3 regions of the Nocardioides sp. W7 genome follow, and region 2 is predicted to be linked to each of the others. Evidence: predicted binding sites of a transcription regulator. Region 2 holds the regulator's gene; each other region holds the start of a gene.
The links. Region 2 encodes LexA, which represses DNA repair genes until DNA is damaged. Its sites were predicted from a motif close to TCGAACANNTGTTCGA; they were not measured.
Positions count from the first base shown of each region.

Region 1: the regulator LexA is predicted to act here: its motif matches at 2,450-2,465, upstream of MUB56_RS13675 (SAV_6107 family HEPN domain-containing protein).
Region 3: the regulator LexA is predicted to act here: its motif matches at 3,361-3,376, upstream of MUB56_RS22885 (HNH endonuclease signature motif containing protein).

Region 1 covers NZ_CP095078.1:2,873,008-2,878,907, forward strand. The annotation lists gene MUB56_RS13660 (ATP-grasp domain-containing protein) at 1-1,250, opposite strand, end outside; gene MUB56_RS13665 (YbaK/EbsC family protein) at 1,254-1,727, opposite strand; gene MUB56_RS13670 (hypothetical protein) at 1,819-2,313, shown strand; gene MUB56_RS13675 (SAV_6107 family HEPN domain-containing protein) at 2,538-2,984, shown strand; gene MUB56_RS13680 (methyltransferase) at 3,057-3,797, shown strand; gene dinB (DNA polymerase IV) at 3,810-5,036, shown strand; gene MUB56_RS13690 (DUF3040 domain-containing protein) at 5,113-5,610, shown strand; gene MUB56_RS13695 (DUF3488 and transglutaminase-like domain-containing protein) at 5,789-5,900, opposite strand, start outside.
Region 2 covers NZ_CP095078.1:1,927,496-1,933,395, forward strand. The annotation lists gene MUB56_RS09120 (ATP-dependent DNA helicase) at 1-418, shown strand, start outside; gene MUB56_RS09125 (MXAN_6640 family putative metalloprotease) at 430-1,995, opposite strand; gene lexA (transcriptional repressor LexA) at 2,075-2,791, opposite strand; gene MUB56_RS09135 (LysM peptidoglycan-binding domain-containing protein) at 3,066-3,398, shown strand; gene MUB56_RS09140 (hypothetical protein) at 3,509-3,880, opposite strand; gene MUB56_RS09145 (mismatch-specific DNA-glycosylase) at 3,981-4,487, shown strand; gene MUB56_RS09150 (IS30 family transposase) at 4,742-5,866, shown strand.
Region 3 covers NZ_CP095078.1:4,902,315-4,908,214, reverse strand. The annotation lists gene MUB56_RS22910 (SigE family RNA polymerase sigma factor) at 1-43, opposite strand, end outside; gene MUB56_RS22905 (SDR family oxidoreductase) at 308-1,057, shown strand; gene MUB56_RS22900 (hypothetical protein) at 1,284-1,853, shown strand; gene MUB56_RS22895 (hypothetical protein) at 1,908-2,060, shown strand; gene MUB56_RS22890 (class II glutamine amidotransferase) at 2,367-3,158, shown strand; gene MUB56_RS22885 (HNH endonuclease signature motif containing protein) at 3,428-4,672, shown strand; gene MUB56_RS22880 (hypothetical protein) at 4,827-5,003, opposite strand; gene MUB56_RS22875 (invasin domain 3-containing protein) at 5,377-5,900, shown strand, end outside.

The DNA.
Region 1 (5,900 bases), 950 kb from region 2:
CAGGGGTCGAGGGTGGCGTGGAAGCCGCTGGCCGTGTCGCTCGCGACCAGGGTGCCGGCCGCCTCGGCCAGGTGCAGCGGCACGCGGACGTCCGCCCCGAGCCGGGTGCCGGTCGCCAGGGCGACGACGTGGGCCTGCCGGTGCTCGTCGAGGAGCGGGACGACGGTCTCCACGTCCGCGGCGCGCAGCCCGGTGTCGACCCCGGCGAGCAGGTTGACGTGCAGCAGCGCGAACAGCTCGACGTCGGCGCGGGCGAGCAGGCTGAGCCCGGCCGACATCCGGGTGTTCAGCTCGGTCGGGCGGAACCCGTCGGCGCCCAGCACGCCGTCGACGCCGAACGCGCCGCGGTAGTCGTGCTCCGCAGCCAGGTGCGCGCCGACCCGCCGCGCGACCGCGCGCATCTCGTCGCGGTCGGCCGGGGGCGGGTCCCAGAAGGTGCCGAGTCCGCCGTAGAGCAGGCGCCGGGTCGACGGGTCGCGCAGCACCGCGATCTCGACGGGCCGGAACGCCGCCGTGCCGTCCGGCAGCACCATCGCGTGGATCGAGCAGGGCACCCCGTCGAGGAACGGCAGCACCCGCACCCGGGCACAGTGCTGGGCGAAGAACGCCCGGGCGGTCAGCTGGTCGTCCGGGTCGCGCACCCAGCGGACGTACTCACCGCCGCCGTTGAACCCGTCGCCGGACCAGACCGCGCCCAGCGGTCCGGAGAGGTCGGCGGTCGCGGCGGCGAGCGCGCCGGCGTCACCGGCGCCGACGAGCCGGTACGGCGGGTGGGTCACCCCGGCGCCCACCCACACCGCGTCGGCCCGCGACTTGTCCTCGAGCGCGAGGTACGACGCCGGCCGCCCGCCGGTCACCGTCCGGCCGTCGATCGGCTCGTCGCTCGTCACGAACGGCGCGGCCAGCCAGACCGCGCTGCGATCCGGGTCGAACCGGTCGATCGCCGCGCGGGCCGCGGTCGGCAGGGTGCGCACCAGGCGGTCCTGGCCGCCCAGCTCGTCGCTGACCAGGACGGCAGGCGGGGGAGTCACCTCGACGACGGCGTCGGGCTCGGCGACCGGACCGGTGCCGCGGCTGGTCGCCACGACCAGCACGCGACAGCCGAGCGCCTGCAGTCGTCGTACCCAGCCCGACCAGCCGGCCAGCGGGCCGGGGCCGACCACCACGCTGCGCCCGGCGTACAGCTCACCGAGCCGGGCGGTGACGGCCGCGCGGACCGCCGGGTCGCTCAGGTCGGTCTGGCCGGACACGGGCTACTCCACGTCGATCTCGGCCGCGCCGGTCAGCGCGAGCAGCTCCGCCACGGTGGTCGAGAACACCGCCGCGGGATGGCCGGCGGCGGCCCAGACCACCTCGTGCCGGCGCAGCCACGGGTCGAGGTACGTCGGCACGGGCGCGGGGTGGCCGATGGGGGAGACTCCGCCGATCACCTGCCCGGTGTGCTCGCGGACGAACTCCGGCTTCGCGCGCTTCAGCGCCTCGACGCCGATCGAGTCGGCGACCTTGGAGGTGTCCACCCGGTGCGCCCCGGAGGTCAGGATCAGCACGGGTCGCCCGCCCGCGTCGAAGAGCAGGCTGTTGGCGATCGCCCCCACCTCGCACCCGAGCGCCGCGGCGGCGAGTGCCGCGGTGTGGACGGTGTCCGGCAGAATGACGACCTCACCGGTGCCTCCGCGGCGTGCGTGCTCGTCTCGAAAGCGCGTGATCGTGGGGTGCTCCGTGGTCATGCTGCGACCCTAGCCAGCCCGCGGCACGTCCCGGGACCGGTTTTCGCAGGCGCGGCTCTCCTCGCGGCTCCACCCTCTGGAAAGGACCCACATGGCCGGGCACCAGCCGACCACCGTCACCCGCGCGACCCAGGTGCTGGGCGCGCTGCTGGCCCTCGGTGCGGTCGCGGCCGTCCTCTCGGTCGTCCTCGAGGACGCCCTGATCCGGTCGTGGGCCGAGCACAACCGGTCGGTGCGCAAGACCCTGGAGGCCGGGGGCCTCGACGCCGTCAAGGACAGCTCGGTGCACATCCCGGCATTCGCCCCCGTGGCCGTCGTGCTCTTCGTGGTGATCGCGGGGCTGGCCATGGTGCTGATGGCGTTCGTGCGGGCGGGGCACTCCTGGGCCCGGACCTGTCTGACGATCCTGATCGGCTTCACCGCGCTCGGCACCGTCGCCGGGCTCCGGACGACGCCACCGACCGTCTACGTCGTCTTCGCGGTGCTCTCGCTGCTGATCGAGATCGTCCTCGTGTACTTCCTCTACCACCGCGACACCGCCGGGTTCCTGCGCGCCTCGGACCGGGCCGGAAGCCCCGTCGACTGAGAGATCGCCTGGGCGCGGGGGGCGGGCGCGGGACGTCATGCGTGGTGGTTGCCGGGTAGCCGTCGAGCAGGCGTCGACCGAGCCGTCGAAGGAGCTCTTGACGCCCTGTCGGTGCGGCGGTGTACCGTGACGGCGTTCGAACAAATGTTCGAACGGTCCGACGGGAGCGACCTCGACCCCCGTTCCCGTCGGACCTCGGGGGTCGGTGGCACGAGGAGACGCGCATGCACGACGGACCGACGATCCCCAACCCCTACGCCCTGCCGGCGACCACGCACTCCTACCTCGCCCGGGCGGCGGAGTCGTTGAGCGAGGCGGTGGCGGCCACGGACGTGCCGACCCGCTACGCCTGCGCCCATGTGGCGGCACTGCGGGCCGCGGCGGCGCTGCTGGCCGCCCGGGCCCGGCCGACCCCGGTTCGGCGACGGCCCCAGAAGAACGCCTGGGTGCTGCTGACCGAGGTCGCGCCCGAGCTCGGCGAGTGGGCCGCCTTCTTCGCCTCGGGCGCCCCGAAGCGCGCGGCCGCCGAGGCCGGTTCCACCCGGGCGGTCAGTGCGCGCGAGGCCGACGACCTGGTGCGCGACGCCGACCGGTTCCTCGGAGTCGTGGAGCGGACGCTGGGCCTGGTGTCGCACGTCGGCGCGGTCGCGCCGGCCACCCGTGCCGGCTGACGTCGACGCGGTCGTCGCCCGGTCCCGACCTGTGACCGGCCTGGTCTCCCGGGACCCCCTAGGGTGGTCGGCATGCCAGCGACCGAGCGTCCGAGCGAGCGACCCAGCGAACGACGAGGCGCCGCCCGCACCGCCGTGGTCTGGGAGGCCCTGCGACCGGTCCTCGACGGATCGGCAGCCGGACTGGACGTCCTCGACATCGGCGGCGGGACCGGCGGGTTCGCGGTTCGTGTCGCCGAGCTCGGCCACCGCGTCGTCGTCGTCGATCCCAGCCCCGACGCCTTGGCGGCGCTCGCCCGCCGGGCGCGGGAGCAGGGCGTCGAGGTCGTCGGTCAGCAGGGCGACCTCTCGACCCTGCTCGACGCACCCGGCCCGGCGGCCGCCGACCTCGTCCTGTGCCACGGCGTCCTCGAGGTCGTCGACGACCCCGCCGCCGCCCTGGCCACCCTGCGCGAGGTGCTCCGCCCGGGCGGCACGCTCAGCCTCCTGGTCGCCCAGCGGCACGCCGCCGTGGTGGCCCGGGCGATGGCGGGGCACTTCCAGCAGGCCCTCGCGATGCTCGACGACCCGACGCCGTCCGGCCGGTCGGGCCGACGGTTCACCCACGACGAGCTGGTCGCGCTGCTGTCCGAGGCCGGCTTCGGTGCGCCCCGGGTCCACGGCGTGCGGGTCTTCGCCGACCTGGTGCCCGGCTCGCTGCTCGACCTCGAGCCCGGTGCCACCTCGGCGCTCGTCGCGCTCGAGCAGGCGGTCGCCGAGCGCCCCGAGTACCTCCCGCTCGCCACGCAGCTGCACGTCGTCGTGTCCCGCTGAGCCGAGCCGGCCGTGACGGCCGCCGTCGCGACGCCGATCCTGCATGTCGACATGGACGCGTTCTACGCCTCCGTGGTGACCCGGGACCGGCCCGACCTGCAGGACCGGCCCGTCATCGTCGGCGGCGGTCACCGCGGGGTGGTGCTGTCGGCGTCGTACCAGGCTCGGGCGTTCGGGGTCCGCTCCGGCATGCCCGGCGCGGAGGCCCGCCGGCGCTGTCCGCAGGCGGTGACCCTGGCTCCCGACTTCCACGCCTTCTCGACCGTCTCGCGCGCGGTCATGGAGACCTTCCGTCGGGTGACCCCGCTGGTCGAGGTGGTCTCGCTGGACGAGGCGTTCCTCGACGTCCGCGGCTCGGTACGCCGGCTCGGCCCACCGGATGCGATCGCCGAGCAGCTGCGCTCGCGGATCCACGACGAGCAGGGCATCACCTGCTCGGTCGGGCTTGCGGCCTCCCTCTCGGTCGCCAAGCTGGCCAGCCGCCGCGCGAAGCCGGACGGGGTGCTCGTGATCCCGCCCGAGGGGGTGGCCGACTACCTCCACCCGCTCGACGTCGGCGAGCTGTACGGCGTCGGCGCGAGCACTCGGGCGGCCCTGCGTCGGCTGGGCCTGCAGACCGTGGGCGACGTGGCCCGGATGCCGCTCGAGGTGCTGCAGCACCACCTCGGTCCGAGCTCCGGCACGCACCTGATGGCGCTCGCGTGGGGCAGCGACCGACGCGAGGTCGTGGCCCGCAACGCCGCCGGCTTCGGGCTGGGGGAGCCCGACCGGTCGATGGGGGCGCAGGAGACGTTCGTCCGGGACTCGGCCGACCGGGGGTTCGTGCTGCGCCAGCTGCTCCGGCTCGCGGCCCGGGTCTGCCGCCGGATGCGCGCCGCCGGCAAGGTCGGTCGGACCGTGGCGATCACGGTCCGCTACGCCGACTTCCGCACCCTCAACCGCTCCCGCACCCTGTTCGAGCCGACCGACGTGACCCAGGAGGTCTACCGCATCGCGGTCACGCTGTACGACGCCCTCGGCGGCCACCGCGACCGCCTGCGACTGGTCGGCGTACGGGTCGAGGGGCTGGTGGCGCGCACGGGTGTCCACCACCAGCACTTGCTGGGGGAGCCTGAGCACGGGTGGGCCGACGCGGACCGGGCGGTCGATCTCGCCGCGGAGCGCTTCGGGGCCGCCGTCGTGGCTCCGGCGAGCCTGCTGCGGCACGACCGGGGCAGCCGCCGACCGGCTGCCGGCTGAGACCGGTGGGACCGTTCGTCAGCAAATTCGCGATGACGGCTACCGTGTTACGAGGGGCCTGCCTAGAATTGGCCCCATGCCAGGCATGGGGAGCCTGGACGGCCAGCTCACCCCGTTGGAGGAACCGGTGCCACTCTCGGAAGAGGAGCTGCGACTGCTCGAGCAGATGGAGCGCGCCCTCGTCGAGGAGGACCCCAAGTTCGCCTCGACGCTGCGCGGCACCTCGCTACGTCGGACCGCCCGTCGCCGGGCCATCGCCGCAGGCGTGGTCTTCGTCCTGGGCATGGCGGTGCTGCTGTCCGGCGCCATGACCAATCTGATCGTGGTCGGCATCGTCGGCTTCGTCATCATGCTCGCCTCCGCCGTGATCGGCCTGAACGCGATCCGTGGTCAGCAGGCCGCCGCGGCCGCCGACGCGGCTCGGATGGCGGGCCATCCCTCCCGTGGCTTCACGGTCATCGAGGGTGGCCGTCGTCCCCGCCCCCGCCTGCTGCGAGCGCCCCGCTCCGGCGCCTTCATGTCGCGGATGGAGGCGCGCTGGCGCCGCCGGCGCGACCGCGACGCCGGCTTCTAGCCGAGACGCGCCAGCGGATCGGCTGTCGGTGGTCGAGTAGCGAGGACGCGCCAGCGGACTCGCTGATGGTGGTCGAGCGAGCCGTCCGGCTGAGGAACGAAGCCGGAACCGGCGTGTCGAGACCCAACTAGGTCACGCGAGCAGATCCGTGCGCCGAGCAGCGCACCACCGCCGAGCGTCACCGCACCCGATCGACGACCCCACCGTGCACCGACTCCGCCGGCTGAGCGGTCCCGCTCCGCACCCACCCCGCGGTCGCCGGGCGGAACAGCGAGCGCGGCCACCACTCG
Region 2 (5,900 bases):
CCAGCTGCCCGAGCTGGCGAAGCAGTTCGTCGCCGACCCGCACACCTGCCTGTTCGGCACCTTGTCGCTGTGGCAGGGCCTCGACGTGCCGGGCGAGACCTGCCAGCTGGTGCTCATCGACCGGATCCCCTTCCCGCGTCCCGACGACCCGCTGATGTCGGCGCGCCAGCGGGCGGCCGACAAGGCCGGCGGCAACGGGTTCATGCAGGTCGCCGCCACGCACGCCGCGCTGCTGATGGCGCAGGGCGCCGGTCGACTGATCCGCACCACCTCCGACCGCGGCGTCGTCGCCGTCCTCGATCCTCGGCTGGCGACCGCTCGCTACGGCGGCTTCCTCAAGTCCAGCCTGCCGCCGATGTGGACCACCACCGACCCGGCCGTGGTCCGCAAGGCCCTGGCCCGGCTCGCCGCCGGCTGAGGCCTGAGCGACTACGCCAGCGCGCGGACCTGCACCCGCAGGGTCAGGTCGTCGTCGAGCGAGCGGCCCCGGCAGGAGTGGACCGTGCCGCGGCCGCAGCGGTAGCGGGTGGCGGCGTTGACCAGCGTGACGTCGACGTACCTGACCCGGCCGGCCGCGAACGGGAGCGTGATCCGGGCGCCCCCCGACCGGTCGACCCGCACGACCCGGGTCCGCAGCCGGCCCGACTCCTGACGCACGGTGAGGACCGCGGCCGTCGGTCGGCTGCGGCGCGGGAGGTCGACGGTGATCCGGAGCCTGCCGGCGCGCCGGGACGCACCGGTGTCGGGTCGGTAGCGCAGGGTCCCGCTGCCGAGGTGGTCGAGGGTGAGCGCGGCGCGGCGGCTCTGCCCGCGCGCGACCCGGGCGCTGCTCTCCGGCGTGGTCGCGGGGTAGCGCGAGCCCTCCGCGTAGCTGCTCCTGGGATGGCGGTTGGCGGCGGAGAACCGGGCGACGGTCGCGGTCATCGACCGTCCGCGCTCGCCCAGCACGGCCTCCACGGCCTGGATCGAGTACGCCGGTCCGGCGGCTCGCTCCCAGATCTCCCGGATGATCGTGGGCAGCCCGCCCTGTGCGCGTGGCTCCACCTCGCTGAGGTGGCGGAAGAAGATCCAGCTGCCGTAGACCCGCATCCCCTCGCCCTGGTCGAGCGGGACCCCGGGCTGGCTCATCGGGCTGTTCCGGAGGTACTGCACGTTGTCGTTGACGCCGTCGTACACCTCGTCCTCGACCCAGGTGGCCGTCGACTCGAGGAACCACGGGTCCTCGGTGAGGTCGTAGGCCAGCTGGACCGCGTGGAAGTACTCGTGCGCGAGCGTCACCTGGAGGTTCTCGGTGGGGGTGTGGGACGGGAACTCGGCGAAGTCGTTGTCGAGCGCGCAGTACGCCGTGGCGCTGCGCTGCTGGGCGCTCGTGACTCCCTCGGGGGCGCAGTAGCCGTAGATCCCGTCCCCGCGGGTGCCGCTGTCGACGAGGTAGACGTCGAACTGGTCGAGTCCGCCACCGCGGATGCCGTCCGCGACCGGGCGGCGGTAGCCGGCGCCCGCGTAGGTGCCGCTGACCTCGGCCAGGGTCGTGAAGACCAGGTCGACGTAGTCGGGGCGGCCGTTGCCGTTGCCGTCGGAGAGATCGGGGGCGTCGGAGGTCTGGCGCGCCCAGTGCACGCAGAAGCCGTCCTGGCACGCCGCGGTCGGCTGGGCGCCGGCCCGGTAGCCGAACTGCTGGGGGTCGGGGTTGTCCGTGGGTCGGGCCAGGATCCGATCGGCCTCCGCCCGGCGGGCCGCCGGGAGAGCGGTTCGGCTCCGGGCGAGCTCGAGCAGCACCAGGCTGGCGTCGCGGCCCGACGAGCTGCCGCGCAGGAGGCCGTCCGCCTCCTCGAGCACCTGGGCGGCGCGGGCTGCCGGGCCCTCGATCGGGTGTCCGACCGGCTCGCCGTCCCAGCCGCTCGCGCCTGAGGCGGCGCCCGGCTGAGTCAGCAGCGCGGCGGCGAGGACGGCGGCGCCGACGGTCGCGAGCAGCGTGCGGTGGCGTGCGGGCACGAGGTCTCCAACCGGGAGGGAGCGGGCGGGCAATCCTCGCACGCCCGCCCTCGTGAACGGCCCGGTCCAGCCTCCTCGCTCAGACCTTGCGCAGGACCGCGGTGACCTTCCCCAGGATCGTCGCGTGGGTGCCGTCGATCGGGTCGTAGGCCTCGTTGTGGGGCATCAGCCAGACCTTCCCGTCCTTGCGCTTGAAGGTCTTGACGGTGGCCTCGCCGTCGAGGAGGGCGGCGACGATGTCGCCGTTCTCGGCGGTCTGCTCCTTGCGGATCACCACGTAGTCACCGCTGCAGATCGCGGCGTCGACCATCGAGTCACCGGCGACCTCGAGGAGGAAGAGCTCACCCTCGCCGACCAGCTGACGGGGGAGCGGGAAGACGTCCTCGTAGCGCTCCTCGGCCAGGATCGGTCCGCCGGCGGCGATCCGCCCGAGCAGGGGGACGTTGGTCGGCACCGGGGCGGCGTCGCCGACGCCGGTCTCGTCGTACGACGACTCGTCGGCACCGGAGAGGGCACGCCGCGCGGCCATCACCTCGGGCAGGAACACCTCCAGCGCGCGCGGCCGGTGCGGGTCGCGCTTGAGGAAGCCCTTCTCCTCCAGCGACTTCAGCTGGTGCGCCACGCTCGAGGAGCTCGTCAGCCCGACGGCGTCACCGATCTCGCGCATGCTCGGCGGGTAGCCGCGCTTCTCGATGCAGTCCTTGATGTGCGCGAGCACGCGCTGCTGGCGCGGGGTCAGTCCGGTGGCGTCGGGCGGCCCGTCGGGCAGCTCGCGGACGTTCTTCTTCGTGGCCATGGTGATGCCTTTCGCCGGGATGCTCGTGGGCTCACCGTACCGAGATGCGGCTCCGGCTTCAAACATGTGTTCGAAGGGCGTGTCGTCCCGATCCGTTCGAACAAATGTTCCCCCGGTTCTTGATTTCGTTCGAACAGGTGCTCTAGTCTCGCACACATGTTCGATCGAACGTCTGATCGACCAGCTGGCCAGCACCGGACTGTCGGTGGGCGCGGATAGACATTCGCTCGTGGCCAGGCACCCAGGCTGACCGCCACTTCCCCAGGAGGTCCCGATGAGCACGATGCAGATGTCCGACCTGTCCCTCACTCGCGGCGAGCTCCGGCTCACCCGGCGCGGCCGGCTGGTGATCTTCCTGCTCGGGCTGACCCTGGTGCTCGGGATCGGCCTGATGCTCGCCGCCGGGTCGGTGGCCACGCCCGAGCCGGGCACCGCGGAGCCCACGACGGTCGTCACGGTCGGCACCGGCGAGACCCTCTGGGACATCGCGGCAGGTGCGGCCGAGGACGGCCAGGTCCAGGAGATGATCGAGCACATCGAGCGCCTCAACGGCCTGGAGTCGACGGTGCTCCTCGCCGGCCAGGAGCTCCGGGTCCCGACGGAGTAGCGCCACCACAGACTTCGCCAGCCGCTTCGACCCCGGCTGGCGAGCCGGGGAAGACAGGGGCGGGGCCACGAGGTGGCCCCGCCCCTGCGGCGTTTCGGTGTCCGAGGGGGTCAGCGGGCCGCGCGCCGGCCACCGGGCGGGCGCGGCGCGGGCGGGGTCCGGTCCGCCGTCTCCGACGGCACGGGGGACTCCGGTGACGGCGGGGGAGCGGTGATGCCGAGCCCGCGGAGCAGACGGGCGACCATCATCAGGCCGAGGAAGAGGCAGGCGATCGCGCCGGCCGAGGCGAGGGCGAGGAACAGCCAGGCGCGCTCGTCACCGGATCGGGCGCTCGCGCCGAAGTCGATGGCGGCGTACACAAGGTAGCCCCAGGCGACGACCGCCAGGGTCACCCCGACGGCGAGCAGCAGCAGTCGGGGGCGGAAGGTCCGCGGTGGGCGTGCGGCACGTCGCGACCCTGCTCGCTTTCCCTCGCCCGCCACGCCGGTCATTGTGTCGCACCGACCCACACGGTGTGGGAGGACCCGCGCATCCGGCGGCAGCTCCGTGCCCTGAGTTTGGTGCGGCCCGGAGAGTGAAGACGTGGAGGTGCTTCCGGACATCGTGGGTCCTGAGCCGATCGTGGTCTTCTGCGGCCTGGCCGGCGCGGAGTCGACCAAGTGGCGCGAGCACTACTACGCCTCGCCGGGCAACAGCTTCTGGGAGTCGCTCCATCTCAGCGGGCTGAGCCCCCGCCGGCTGCGCCCCGACGAGGACCGGCTGGTCGCCGAGCTGGGATTCGGGCTGACCGACCTGGTGGGGCACTGGGACCCGCGCTGGGTGGAGGTCGACGAACTGGCGGCGAAGGTGGAGCGGTGGCGACCGGAGTGGCTGGCGTTCACCAGCAAGGGCGTCGCGCACGAGGCCGCGCGTGCGCTTGGTCGCCCGGGACGGCCGCACCTGGGAGTCCAGGACTGGTACGTCGGGCCCGCGCAGGTCTTCGTGCTCCCGGGGACGAGCGGCGCCAACCAGCGCCGCGACTACGACGGTCGACCGAACCGGCTGTCGTGGTGGCGTGACCTCGCTGCCCTCGTCGGTCGCGGCGCCTGAGGCCGGGCTCGGCCCGTTGTCGGGGCCGTCGGGGTAGTCCGTCACACCAGCGGGGATGAGACGACGGCAGGCTCAGGCGGTCGAAGCAACACCTAGTGAGTGAGGTGTTGGTGATGGGACGTCGACCGCTGCCGTACGAGGTTCGTGCGCGGTTGTTTGATTCGATCTGTGCGGGTCGTTCGGTGTGGCACTCGGCTCGGTTGGTGGGCGTGTCACGCGATACCGCGGGCGTGTGGTGGCGTCAGGCTGCGCCCGTGACGCTGAGGATCCTGCATGGACCAGACGGTGGGCTCGGGACTGTTGCGGGGCATGAACGCCCGGCGCGAGGAGTGTCGGGCGAGCCTGGTCTGCGTCGGCGGTTGAGCAGTGAGGATCGCGCGGTGATCGCGGCGGGGGTGCAGCAGCGGCTGCTTGCCGAGCGTGCGGGGCGACGTGGACCGAGCCTGGAAGCGATCGGTGCGTTGATCGGGCGGGACAAGTCGATCATCAGCCGCGAGATTGCCCGCAACAGCGGACCCGACGGCAGCTACTACGGTTCCTTGGCGCACCGCCAGGCACTGCTGAGGCGTCGACGACCAAAACCGTTCCGACTCCTCGAGAACCCCGGACTGTGTCGCCGGATCGAGGCCTGGATGGATGAAGGCTGGTCACCCCAGCTGATCGCCACGGTCCTGCGTGGTGATCACCCACGCACGATCATGGACCGTGTGTCGCACGAGACGATCTACCAGGCGCTCTACGTCCAGACCCGCGGCAGCCTGCGCCAAGACCTGGCCCGCAACCTGTCCACGTCACGACGGGCCCGCCAGCCGCGAGGAAGCGTCGACCGACGGGCGAAGAGCCCGTACCGCGAGGCGTTCAAGATCAGTGATCGTCCAGCTGAGGTCGCCGACCGGGCCGTGCCCGGCCATTGGGAGGGCGACCTGATCTTGGGCACCGCGAACGGGTCGGCGGTGGGCACCCTGGTCGAACGCTCCACCCGGTTCGTGATCTTGCTGCACCTGCCCGGACGTCACGACGCCGCGTCGGTGGCCGAGGCGATGATCCGCGAGATGGGCAAGCTCCCCGTCCACCTACGGCGGTCGTTGACCTGGGACCGCGGCACCGAGATGGCCGGCTACCGCGATATCCAGGTCGCCCTCGACGACATGCCGGTCTACTTCTGCGACCCGCACTCGCCCTGGCAACGCGGCACGAACGAGAACACCAACCGGCTCCTGAGGTTCTGGTTGACCAAGGGCACCGACCTCTCGGTCCACACCGCCGACGACCTCGCCCACATCGCTACGACCCTCAACCAGCGGCCACGACCTACCCTCGACCTGAAGACTCCAGCCCAAGCGCTGGCCGAACTGCTGTCAGACCCGGCAGCAGCCTGACGTTGCTTCGACCGATTGAACCCGCCCGACTCTT
Region 3 (5,900 bases), 2.5 Mb from region 2:
GTCGTCCGGCGACATACGCACCGAAGTCCTCGTCTCGTGACACGACTTGCCTCCTGTCTTCCTCTTCATCCACGTTGACGGAAGTCATGGCCCGGAAGGTTGGCGATGTCGGCAACTTCTTTCTCATCGCCGGGGCTTCGGTCGCTCCGCGGTGTCGGTCGACTCTGCCCATCAGGGCCGTGGGGTGTTGGTGTCGTCCGGCGCTCTTGCCGGAGCAGCCGGCGGCCGACCGGTCAGCGGGATGCTGTCGGGCGAGCCCCGTGCCCGGCCCCTACGGTCCGGGCACAGCCAACACCTAGGAGCGAGCATGGCCGACCGACTGCAGGACAGGACCGCCATCGTCACCGGTGGCGCCAACGGGATCGGCCGCGGGATCGTCCGCGCGTTCGTCGCCGAAGGCGCCCGGGTGCTCTTCGTCGACGTCGACGAGGCCCGCGGCGAGGAGCTGGCCGCCGAGCTCGGCGACGCCGTCCGCTTCCTGCCGATCGACATCTCCCAGGAGGCCAACGCCGAGGTCATCCGGGACGCTGCGGTCTCGACGTACGGCGCGATCCACGTGCTCGTCAACAACGCCCACGCGAGCCGGCAGGCGCCCTTCGTCGACACCACGATGGAGATGTTCGCGCTCTCGTTCGACACCGGGTTCTACCCGGCGTTCTGGCTGATGCGCGCCTGCTACCCGGACCTGAAGCTCACCCGCGGCTCGGTGATCAACTTCGCCTCCGGCGCCGGGCTGATCGGGCGCCCCACCCAGCTGTCGTACGCCGCTGCGAAGGAGGCCGTGCGCGCCATGAGCCGGGTGGCCGCTCACGAGTGGGCCCGCGACGACATCAACGTCAACGTCATCTCGCCGCTGGCCCGCACCGAGGGCGTGGACCGGTTCCTGGCCGAGCACCCCGAGCAGGAGGCCGCGCTGCTGAGCGGCGCCCCGCTGGGACGGCTGGGCGACCCCGAGGCCGACATCGGCCGTACCGCGGTCTTCCTGGCCAGCGACGACGCGTCCTACATCACCGGCCAGACGCTGATGGTCGACGGCGGCGGCGTGATGCTGCGCTGACCGGTGACCGCCCGCGACCGCGGGTCCGGGTCGTGCGTCACCGAATCGGGCCCGTGCGGTCGAGTGGCGATCGCCGAAGGAGGGTGGGGCCGGCCGGACGGCTGACACGGGCCGCAGAACAGCGCCGACGTGAGCTCCTCGATCCTCTGGCTCGATCGTCTGGCTCGAGCCACTCGGCCGCCTTCTGGCACTCGCCAGCATGCGCCCCGAGTCGTACGGTGACCTCATGACCGACACCGGCTCAGACGCCGGCGGCGCACCTTTGCCTGGCGCGCCGGTTGCTCCGCGCGCCGAGCGAGCTGCACCCAGGGAGCCGGTCAATCCGATGGCGGTCCTCGCCTACGACAGCGCCAGGGACAGGTTGAAGAGCCAGGACACCACCCTGGGGAACCTTCGCACTCGCTCCACCACCCTGCTGTCCAGTGCCGCCGTGCTCACCACGGTCGCCGCAGCCGTCGGCCTGCTCTACACCGACTCCACCAAGGGGCCCGTCCTGGAAGAGTGGGCGTCGTGGACGCTGATGGCCCTCGTCGCCGTCAACGGCATCTGCGCCATGTGCATCGTTTGGCCCGCGTCGTCATGGGTCTTCGTACCCAGCCCGGCCAAGCTCATCGAGTACTACGAGAACGATGAGGACGAGACTGCCGCCCGGATCGGGATGGTCGAGGTGATTCGGCAGGGCAGGGAGAGGAATGACGCGGAGATCCAGTGGCGCGTCGAGGCCTTCCGTGTCCAGATCGTCGCCCTTGTCGCCGAGGTCCTCGTACTCGTGTACGCCCTGACGCGACTCCACTAGTCCGGTGCAACCAGTCACTCGTCCGGGCAGCCGGGCTCGGAAAAGGAGACCACGATGACGTTCGAGGATGACGACGGGGCCGGCGGACGCCGGCGCTTCGGCGACGATTGGGACGGACCAAACGTCTCGCCCGATGAGGAGGGCGATGCGAACCCCACGGACGACGACTCGGAGAACGACGCGGCGGACGCGAACCCCCGCGAGTAACGGCCTCACGTTGTCCTCCACAGGCTGATGCGCCCAGTGGCAGGCAGCCGGGTCGAAGGATCCGCTGTGGACGCGGTTCGTCGACCCCGCCCTCGATCCGGAGCGTCGGCGGTGGACCGATGAACGGACCATCCGGGCTGGACACGATCTGCGCCTTCGGTGACTCACCCGCGATGGATGATCCGCTGCGCCTCCGTCGAGGCCATGCTGAGTACGCCGGCGATCGGCAGGCGGAAGGTCTGCAGGGGCGCGTCGGCTTCCGTGGAGGACACGATGTGCCGATGGCTCGCCTACTCGGGTTCGCCCGTGTCCATCGAGGACCTTCTGTACAAGCCGCAGAACTCCCTGGTCGTGCAGAGCCTGCACTCCCGTCTGGGTGCGGAGCCGACGAACGGGGACGGCTTCGGGGTGGGCTGGTACGGCAGCACGGAGACGCCAGGGGTGTTTCGCAGTGCCGAGCCGGCCTGGAACGATCGCAACCTCCGGGAACTGGCGGCGCACGTCGCCTCGCCGCTCGTCTTCGCGCACATCCGTGCCTCCATCGGTTCCCCGGTGCAGCAGACGAACTGCCATCCGTTCCGGCACGGTCGTTGGCTGTGGATGCACAACGGGTACCTCGACGGCTTCGCGGCGCTGAAGCGGGACCTCCTGGTGACGGTCGACCCTGACCTGTTCCCCTCGATCGAGGGTTCGACGGACTCGGAGCTGTTCTTCTTCCTGGCCCTGACGTTCGGGTTGGCCGAGGACCCGCCGGCCGCGGTGGCCCGCGCGGTCGGCTGCATCGAGGAGACGGCGCAGCGACACGGAGTGGCGTTCCCGGTGCAGATGACGGTGGCGACCACGGACGGCCAGACCGTGTGGGCCTTTCGCTACTCCAGCGAGGGGCGCTCGCGTTCCCTGTTCCACAGCACCGATGTCTCGACCCTGCGCCACCAGTATCCCGACAACCCGATGCTGCACGGTCTGTCGGACGATGCCCGCCTCGTGGTCTCTGAGCCACTGGGCGACCTGCGGGGCGCCTGGCGCGAGGTCCCGGAGTCGACCTCCATCACGGTCCGCGGGGGTGCGGAGGAGCTACACGACTTCGAACCGGCCTAGGTCCCGTGCCTAGTCCGCTGCGGACGTCCCGCGCGCCTGAGTGAGGGACGTCGCAGCATCCTCCCGGCTGCCTGCCGGGGTGTCGCGCACCTTGTCGTGAGGGTGCCGAGCGGCAGATCGCGTGCGTCGATGCCGCGCGACCATCGGACCAAGGACGATGCACGACGGACGACGTGTGGGGGCCTGTGGAAGACCCACGCGTTCGAACGTGCGTTCGAGTAGAATTGGAGCATCATCCCGCACCGTTTGTGGAGCTCTCGGAGGCTCGCATGGACCACCCGATCCGGGTCGCCGCCCAGGTCATTGACGGTGCCCTGAAGTCGGTCGCCGATGTGAACCCGGCGTTCATGACCACCCCCGACAAGGCCGCCGCCCTGGTCGAGCTCGCCGCGATCGAGGACCGGGTCGGCGAGCTGCGGCTGCGGGTCACCGCCGACGCTTCTGACGTCGCGGAGGAGTCGGGCGCCCGAGACATCGGGGCCTGGACCGCGGCCGCGACGCGGCGTCGTCGTGGTAATTGCGCTGCCGACTTGCGCCTCGCGTTGGCGTTGGCCGACCGTCCGGTGTTGGCAACGGCGGTGCGTGAGGGTGAGGTGAACCTCGACCAGGCCCGGGCGATCGCGGTGTCTCTCGCCGAGCTGCCGGCCGACGTCGACGCCGCGATCCTCGACCAGGCCGAGGCCGCGTTGGTGGCGTACGCCGCGCGCTTCGACCCGATCGAGCTGCGCCGCCTGGGTCGTCGGATCCTCGACGTCGTCGCCCCCGAGATTGCCGAGGCCGTCGAGGCCCGGCACCTGGCCGACCTCGAAGCCTCCGCCCAGCAGCGGATGCGCCTCGGGCTGCGGTCGCTGGGTGATGGGACCACGCGGATCACCGGACTGATCCCGGACGCCACTGCGGCGCGACTGGCGACGTACTTGCATGCCTTCACCAACCCCCGCCGCGACGACGCCGACCCCGAACCAGCGGAGGCGCGGCGGACTCCGCATGGGCGGAAGGCCGCCCGCGCGTTCTGCCAGCTCCTGGAGACCCTCGACCCCACCCGGCTCCCGATCCACGGCGGCGACGCCACCACCCTGGTCGTGACCATGTCGCTGGAGTCGCTCCGCGCGGAGCTCGGCACCGCGACCCTCGGCAACCCGGCCCCGGGCGACTCGGTCGACCGGATCACCGCCGACGAAGCGCGTCGTCTGGCCTGCACCGCGCACCTCGTCCCGGCCGTCCTCGGCGGCAAGGGCGAGGTCCTCGACCTCGGCCGCTCCCAGCGCCTCTTCACTCGCGTCCAGCGCCGCGCCCTGGCCCTGACCGATCGCGAGTGCCGCGCGGAGGGCTGCCGGGTCCCGGCGCCGTGGTGCGAGGCGCATCACGCCGGTGCCCCCTGGGCCGCCGGCGGGCGCACCGACCTGGCCGACGGGATGCTGCTCTGCTCCCACCACCATCATCGAGCCCACGACCCGACTTGCACCTCCGAGCGGCTCCCCGACGGCGGCGTCCGCTTCCACAGGCGGACGTAGGCCGATGTGCGTCATTGGCGGTGAAAGGGACTGTGAGGATCGCGGACGCAGCCTGATGGTGATGGGCTGTGGGTTGGCAGCGCTCTCAACTGTGTTCTCGACTGAGAACTTGGATGTCGCATTAGTGACAGCCAAGCCGACGACCGCCCCAGCGTTAGTCGCTCGTCGGGAGTGGCAAGAGCATCTCGGCCTGCTCGGGGATCTTCATCGCGACCGGAGCAGGGTTGTCGCGGTACGACGTGCTGGCTGCGACGGATCGGACCTTCAGGGCCACATCGCGAGCGGCGAACACGAGGATCGATCCGCCGCCCGCCGCTGGCGCTAGGTCCACGTCATCAACCAGAACCGCTGGGTGTCATTCCGCTCAGCGGAGTCCCTGCGCAAGCCGCGGGCCGAGGTCCCGGGCAAGCCGGGGAGAAGACCACTCGCGGCTACATCACCGTCTCCACCTGCGCCACGCCCGAGGACCACGCCCGCGGCAACGACTGGACCGACCGGTTCGGCAACCCCGAGCACCGGATCGACAAGGTCGGCAAGCCGATCGAGAGGGTCCCGATCCCGAAGCGGTAGGTGGGTTCCCGCGCGACTCCGGTCGCTCGCCGAGGTCAGTTGCCGGGAGCCGAACCCGGCTTGACCAAACGCCGGACACCGGGCCATGGGAAAACTAGGGTCACGGGGTCTTGGCCTACCACTTCGGAGTGTGCATGTCCCGCCTGCGCCCGACCTGCGTCGCATTCGTGCTCGCCGTCCTCGCCCCCGCCGTCACCCTCGGGCTGGCGTCCGCGGCCCCAGCGGCGGCGCAGCCGGTGCCGGCAGAGCCGGTGCCGGCGGACGGCCCCCACCTCTACGCCTCGACGTACCGCTTCACCGGCACCCAGCAGACGTTCACGGTGCCGGAGGGAGTGAGTCAGGTCCAGGTCGAGGCCGTGGGGGCGGCCGGTGGCGACGGGATCGACTCCGTCGTCTCGCACGGCGGGCGGGGCGCGGTGGTGACCGGATCGCTCGCCGTCACGGAGGGGCAGACGCTCTACCTGTGGGTCGGGGGCGAGGGCGGCAGCAGCGCCGCCGGCGGCGCCCGAGGCTGGAACGGCGGGGGACAGGGTTCCCAGTCCAACACGCGAGGCGGTGGTGGCGGCGGCGCGAGCGACGTCCGCACCTGCCCGGCGGCGGTCGCGGGGTGCGACTCCATCGGCTCCCGCGTGCTCATCGCCGCCGGCGGCGGCGGAGC